Regions from separate parts of the Kosakonia sp. MUSA4 genome, predicted to be linked through region 1. Evidence: riboswitches for the same ligand, from Rfam matches in the RefSeq annotation. Region 1 holds a riboswitch; the other holds the start of a gene.
The links. A riboswitch is a leader RNA that binds a small molecule or an ion and turns the genes downstream of it on or off. The one in region 1 is predicted to bind fluoride.
Positions count from the first base shown of each region.

Region 2: it holds a riboswitch for fluoride, as region 1 does, so the genes downstream of both, C0557_RS11190 (DHHA2 domain-containing protein) here and crcB (fluoride efflux transporter CrcB) in region 1, are expected to answer to the same signal.

Region 1 is NZ_CP025697.1:958,872-962,293, reverse strand. It holds gene C0557_RS04525 (SelT/SelW/SelH family protein) at 123-407, shown strand; gene C0557_RS04520 (hypothetical protein) at 851-1,057, opposite strand; gene crcB (fluoride efflux transporter CrcB) at 1,430-1,807, opposite strand; fluoride riboswitch at 1,886-1,955, opposite strand; gene mntP (manganese efflux pump MntP) at 1,986-2,555, opposite strand; gene zinT (metal-binding protein ZinT) at 2,780-3,422, shown strand, end outside.
Region 2 is NZ_CP025697.1:2,333,445-2,336,866, reverse strand. It holds gene C0557_RS11195 (universal stress protein) at 1-245, opposite strand, end outside; gene C0557_RS11190 (DHHA2 domain-containing protein) at 242-1,150, opposite strand; fluoride riboswitch at 1,228-1,296, opposite strand; gene C0557_RS11185 (EAL domain-containing protein) at 1,415-3,046, opposite strand.

The sequences.
Region 1 (3,422 bases):
TTATGAGATTAGATATTAATGATAATGATTATCACTTGCAATAGGTTCATAAACTTCTCACCTTTGCGTCCGCAATTTGCATACACTTTGCTGTCTGATTCGTCTTTTGGAGGGACGAGAAAATGAACAAACCGGCGATTACTTTACATTATTGCTCGCAGTGTAACTGGATGCTGCGCGCCAGCTGGATGGCGCAAGAACTGCTGCATACGTTCAGTACCGATCTCGGATCGGTGCGCCTGATCCCCGGCACCGGCGGCATTTTTGTGATTGATATCGATGGCACAGTCATCTGGGATCGCAAGCAGGAAGGCGGTTTTCCCGATGCGGCAGAGTTAAAACGCCGCGTGCGCGACTACTGCTTCCCGGAAAAACCACTTGGGCACGTAGAGAAAAAAAGCGATTAGGCTCCAGCGTACGGAAGACGTCAAGCTGCGCAGACAGCAGCTGATGATGCGCATCGCGACCAACAAAAATCTTTAGCTGGTAAAAAAAAAGCCGCCCGCAAGGGACGGCTGCAAGTGCGACACCAGGGTTTCAAACGTCGGAATGGATGAAATATGATCAGATTATCAATAACTTCAATGCACTAATGATGAAAATATTCATTCACAAAGATCTTTTATTTTCATTACAACTCCCTGTTTTATAGGGGTACTCTGATCATAGTTTTACAATTTGTTAGCACGCTCATTGTTAGTAACGAAGATGCATTTGCATGCCTTCAGACACAGAGCGGATTTCCTGGGTCTGAAGGTTCTTTTTCGGATTTTTCGTCCAATATGATGGGCAGTACATTGCGCGTTCGCTGCGCTGCCAATAAATTTATTTTCACATTCAGTAATGGACGTTATTGATTGCTAATTTCGGCAGGTGGTTTGCGATTCGCCATAATTGAAATAAAATATTTTTGATATGGGGAAAACTCAAAACTAATCGTATCAGCCGCATCAAAATTAATAATTTTTACATACGTATAGCGCTCAATCATTTCATGGCCTGAAGTGTCACCTCTGAAAAAATCGTGCATTCCGTAACTCTCTTGTTCTTTGCCCATCAACCACTCCAGACTCACATGTAAATGGCGAAAAACCTGGTTTGCGAACCATTTTGGCTTACCGTTTCCCAGCAAGCAAAATAAAACAAAAAAAACACAAATATAATATTTCCCGCTATCAGATTTTTCCAACAACTGATATTGCCAAAGCGCTTGTTCTTAATAATTATTACGGGCTATATGGTGTGTGTCCGTTGCGTCAATGTTCCTAATTCTGCTTATTTAGTGTCATTAGTCAATACTCACTCATGGTGCCATTTAAAAATTCAGAAAAAACATCTTCGCAAGATTAAAATAAAAAGGTTGCTAATAGTCCTGGCATTTTTACGGTTAAAGAGCGGGGAAGATATTTATCTCCCCCTGCGCACAGGCTCAATACAGGGCGTTAACCAGCGTAAAACCCAGCGCCGTCATCAGCAACGATCCCAGCACGTGTACCAGCACGGAGGTCATTGCCCACAGATAATTTCCCGTTTGCAACTGCGCGAAAATTTCCAGCGAGAAGGTTGAAAACGTTGTCATGCCGCCGCACAGGCCCGTGGTGATCAGCAATCGCCAGGTGGGATCGAGATGCGGCTGGCGCGTAAAGAACGCCAGCGCGCCGCCAATGATCATGCCACCCAGCAAGTTAACCAGCAGCGTACCCGGCGGCAGATTGGGAAAAAGCGCATTTAAACGCACAGAGAGCAGCCAGCGGATAACGCAGCCTGCGGAACCACCCACAATGACGGCAAATAAAGACTTCAGCATGTTTTACCTCATCAATACATCACGTTGAGGCATGCGGGAGGGACAAAAGAAAAACGCCCGACATGCCTCCATTTAAGAGTCATATCAGGCGTCATCAGCTTCTCCGGGAAGCGGTTGGGTAAGGTGGAACGCCATCACCTTCTGGCGCATTGTTAATGATTTTGCCCCTCGAGGCAAGTTACAGTAAGCCCAGGTGCTCAACCAGAATTGAACTGCCAATACCCATCAGCACCACGCCGCCGAGCACTTCCGCCCATTTGCCGATCGCTGCGCCCAGAAAACGCCCCAGCAACATGCCCGTGGTCGCCATAATGGTTGTCGCCAGGCCAATCATCAGCGCGGTCGCCACGATATTAACATTGAGGAACGCCAGCCCGACGCCCACGGCCATCGCATCCAGACTGGTGGCAATGGCGGTGGTCACCAGCAGCCAAAAACCGTGACGGCGCGGCGCTTCAACGTTTTCGTCAGACGATTTGCTCACCCCCTCTTTCACCATCCGCGCGCCAAGCGCCAGCAGCAGCACAAAGGCGATCCAGTGATCCCAGTGCATGATGTACTGGCTGGCGGCCAGCCCCACAGCCCAGCCAATTACCGGCGTGATAGCCTCAATGATGCCGAAGATCAACCCTGTTCTCAGCGCTTCGCGAACGGGCGGACGTTGTAACACCGCGCCCTTGCCAATGGCAGCGGCGAAGGAGTCCATCGACATACCGAAGGCCAGAATAGTCATTGCATAGAAACTCATTGCTCACCCTTTAAAACCGCCTCAACAGAGGGGAAAAACACTGCGCTGCGAAAAGAGCGGCAATGGTGCCACAGCAATGAGAAAAAGGCAAAAATTACTTATTTATCATCAACATATAGATGATGCTATGTTTTATAACCAAAGCTAAGTTGCACGCATTGATGATTTCTAATATTGTTATATTATAACATTTCATTACATGACAAATCATCAGGGAGCGCAGTATGATCATGAAGAAATCCGCCTTTGTTCTGGGTATGGGCGTATTACTGGGTAGCACACAGGGTATGGCTCACGATCATCACCACGGAAAGCCGCTGACAGAGGTGGAACGCAAAGCCAGCGAAGGCATTATCGACGATAAAGATGTCAAGGACCGGTCACTGTCGGACTGGGACGGCATCTGGCAATCGCTGAACCCATATCTGCTGAACGGCGATCTCGATCCGGTGCTAAAGAAAAAAGCGCAGCACGGCGACAAAACGGTGGAGGAGTATCGCGCTTACTACAAAAAAGGGTATGCGACCAACATCGACACCATCGGCATTGAAAATAACGTGATTGAGTTTCACACCGGCAAAACGGTCACCCGCTGCCGCTATGACTACGCCGGTTATAAAATTCTGACCTACGCCTCCGGCAAGAAAGGCGTGCGCTATCTGTTTGAATGTAAAGACGCGCAGTCAAAAGCACCGAAATTTGTGCAGTTCAGCGATCACATTATTGCGCCGCGCCAGTCGCTGCATTTTCATATTTTTATGGGCAATGAATCCCAGCAAGCACTGCTGAAAGAGATGAATAACTGGCCGACCTTCTATCCGTACAATTTGAACAAAACGCAGATCGTCGACGAAATGCTGCACCATT
Region 2 (3,422 bases), 1.4 Mb from region 1:
TCAACATGTTCAGCCACAGAGGACGTCAGCTCACTGAACAGCGCCTTCGCCTGAACAACATCTTTTGATACGGCATCGTCCATCAGTCCGTCCGATACGTAGTTCATTTCCCGATAGTCATTGCAGATATGAGCAAGTGTGATTTTCATTTGCAGCAGACGGGAGAGCGTTGCCGCCAGTGCGAGAAGGGGTACGCCATCCTCTTTCCCCTGAACAAGAACAAGTGCATGTGTGTAGATTTTCATGGCTGTCTCCGGTTTTGACTGAGGAAGTGTTCCAGCCAGGGCAGAAGCTGTTTCTTCCGGCTGACCATGCCCGGTACGCAGCATGGGGCTGTGTTGATACCCTCTGGCCCGGCAAAATAGAGTGAGGAGCAGCATTCATAGATATCGGTCACCATCAACACGATAAGTCCGGCTCCCGTTGTCACCGCCATCTGCGCCATCGCATTTTGCAGTGCATCCTGTACGGGAGTGACCTGGTCAGGTGAACTGATCTCCAGTTGTGCGATACGCACATCCGTACCGGCGAGCGAAAAGGCCTTCAGGTCTTTCTTCAGAAGCTGCTCTGCTGACTGTCCGGTGATGTCGGTTTTGGCTGTCAGGAGCCCACGGGCAAACGCCCTGCGTTTTACCCCCGACAGGACGCAGAGTTCAGTGGCTGTACGGATATCGTCTTCCGTCGTGGTGGGGGAGCGCAGATTAACGGTGTCGCTGAGCAGCGCGCCAAGAAGCAGAATGGCGTGAGTTGGAGGCATCGTGCGGCGCATTTCTGCATCCATCAACAGCCAGAGTACTGTCGCGCTGCTGCCTGCCGGTTTAATCCAGACCTCCGGTGGCAGTTGCGTGACCAGACCGCCCAGCCGGTGATGGTCGATAATCCCGATGATATTGCTCTGAAGAAGGTCAGCAGGCCCCTGTGCCGGTTCGGTAAAATCGACCAGCCATACCTGTTGACCTTTCAGTGGAATATCAAGCAAGGGCGGCAGGGTTAGCCCTGCAGATTCAAAAATATAGCGTGTCTCAGGGTTCGCTTCACCGGGCCGCCAGGCACGGGCGGGACGGTTACACCGGTTGAGCCAGCCCGCCGTCACGGCTGCGGTGCAGATAGCGTCGCTGTCAGGGTTAAGATGGCCAAAAACATTGATCAAAGATGTATCCCCGTTAAGGGAAGTACACAGGCCGGAAGGATTTATCGACGGCCTGACATACCTCCTGAAAATCAAGAGTCATATCAGGCGTCATCAGCCCCGGACGGGGCGGTTGGGAAAGGTGGAACGCCATCACCTTGCAAGCAGTATAAGTCAGAAAAAGAAAGCTGTCAGTCGCCATTTTGGCTGGTTAATATTTATTCCCGGCAGTCAATCGCCACGGGTTCAACAACCATCTCCCAGGGCACCAGGGATGATCGCCCTTTAACCCGGAAGGACAGCACGGAGTTCGCTTAAAGGAACGGCTTTTGCGAAATACCATCCCTGTACACAGCACTCAGGTACATTTTCTTTAAGGAACTGATACTGCATTTCAGTTTCCACTCCTTCGAAGACCACTATTTTAGGAATGTTTTTAAACATCTCGATTAAGCCAGGAAGAATATGTTTATTGATAGATTCAGTCCCTATCGAGTCAGTTAATGATTTATCAATTTTAATTTCATCCACGTCAAGCAACGAAAGCCAGTTCAGATTTGAATAACCGGTTCCGAAATCGTCAAGTGCAAACATGATACCGGTACCCTTAAAAAAACCCATAGCTTGCTTGATATCATCTGTTCCGAAACTTTGTCTTTCCGTGATTTCAAGGATAATAGACTCACCTGCGACGTTTTCTTTTTTTAGCGTGCTCAGCAGTTTTTCACGGAATTCCGCAGAACAGATATCAGCACAACTCACGTTGATACTTAAAGTGATATCGTTGTTCAGCAATATGGGCGCACACTCCCTGATGGCATGCTCAACCACATACTGGCCAATCTTGTTTATTAAGCCATTTCTTTCCGCGAGCGGAATAAATATATCAGGGCCAATATATCCTATTTGAGGATCCGTCCAGCGTAAAAGCGCCTCCACGCCTGTTATATTCCGGTCTTTAACTTTGTAGATGGGTTGATAAACGAAATGTAACTCCCGATGTAGAATTGCATTTTCCAGTCGCGTAAGTAATGACTGTTTATGTGATAAGTTATTAACATATAGAGTGCCAATCAAAAAACCGATAATAAAGGATAAACCAAATAAAAACACCAGAATATAAGTATTATTTTTGAAAAAGAGCGAGAGTGAGGTTCCGGCAATAACACAAACATCATTCACACTATTACAGGAATGCTCAGTAAAGTACAACAAAGAATGCGTTTTATTATGCTCTATCGATTCCAGTAATTCCGTATTTTTCCCGATCATGAAAAAATGATTTTCATGTTTAAAATCACCTATGACGGCATCAAAACCCATTTTATTGGCTTCCTCCCAGAAACGCTGGAAGGCAAAAGGAGAGACCGTTATGGCGAAGTTATCAGTATAAAGAACATTTGCGGTAATATTCTCCTCTATAAAAGCATCAAATACCCAGGTATAGCTTCCCCGATTAACCTTATTTCTGAATAAATTTAAAGAAAGCGGTGAATTCAGTTTTCCCCAAAGGGCCGAGCAGATAATTTTCTCATCATCGACATAGGCGATATCCTTAATCAAGGGGTAAGGCCAGAGCCGTTTTCGCAGCACATTCAGGTACTGGCTACTGCATGGCTCATAGACTGCGAACTCCTGCCGAAGCCCGTCAATCAGTTTTACCTGCGCGATCAGACTGTCGGCGCGCGCCAGAATTAAATCAGCATAATCTTCAATTTTTTCATGAATATAGTAATAATATACCCCTAGCCCTGCCCCGTACAGGACGCCGAATGTTAACACTATTGAAAGCGTGTAGATACTGATCCTGTGGTGGATAATTTTCAGTATTTTCAGTGGCATTGTTGACAGCATCCCCCTGTCATTATGGTTATTCGGCGCGAACGCTTTGTAGAGTATCGACCATACTCCAGCCATCGTATTGTGACATGAGAGGTAAACAGCAGTTTTCGTATTTATCGGCCGTACGTTTCGAGACTTTATCAGTAATGTCTATTCTCTCCCTCTTGCGGCGATACCAATGATCCTTACCGCGAATATAATCCACTCATAATCAGGAATAACCGGCTTCAGTCTGGCTACATATTCTGGCAACCGGCAGACTTCTCAGTAAATTCTGACGGGGTCATCCTGCCCTGCGCAGGCGTCGATATTACCCAGCATTGCAACGTTGCAAAGCTTCGGCAATTCGAAATGACCGGGGGTTATAAAGCCTGTCTGTGTGGAAAATAGAAAATATCACCTGTTCCAGCGGGGGGCTTTCCGTTAACTGTGCCAGGTTCCTTTGAGCTTG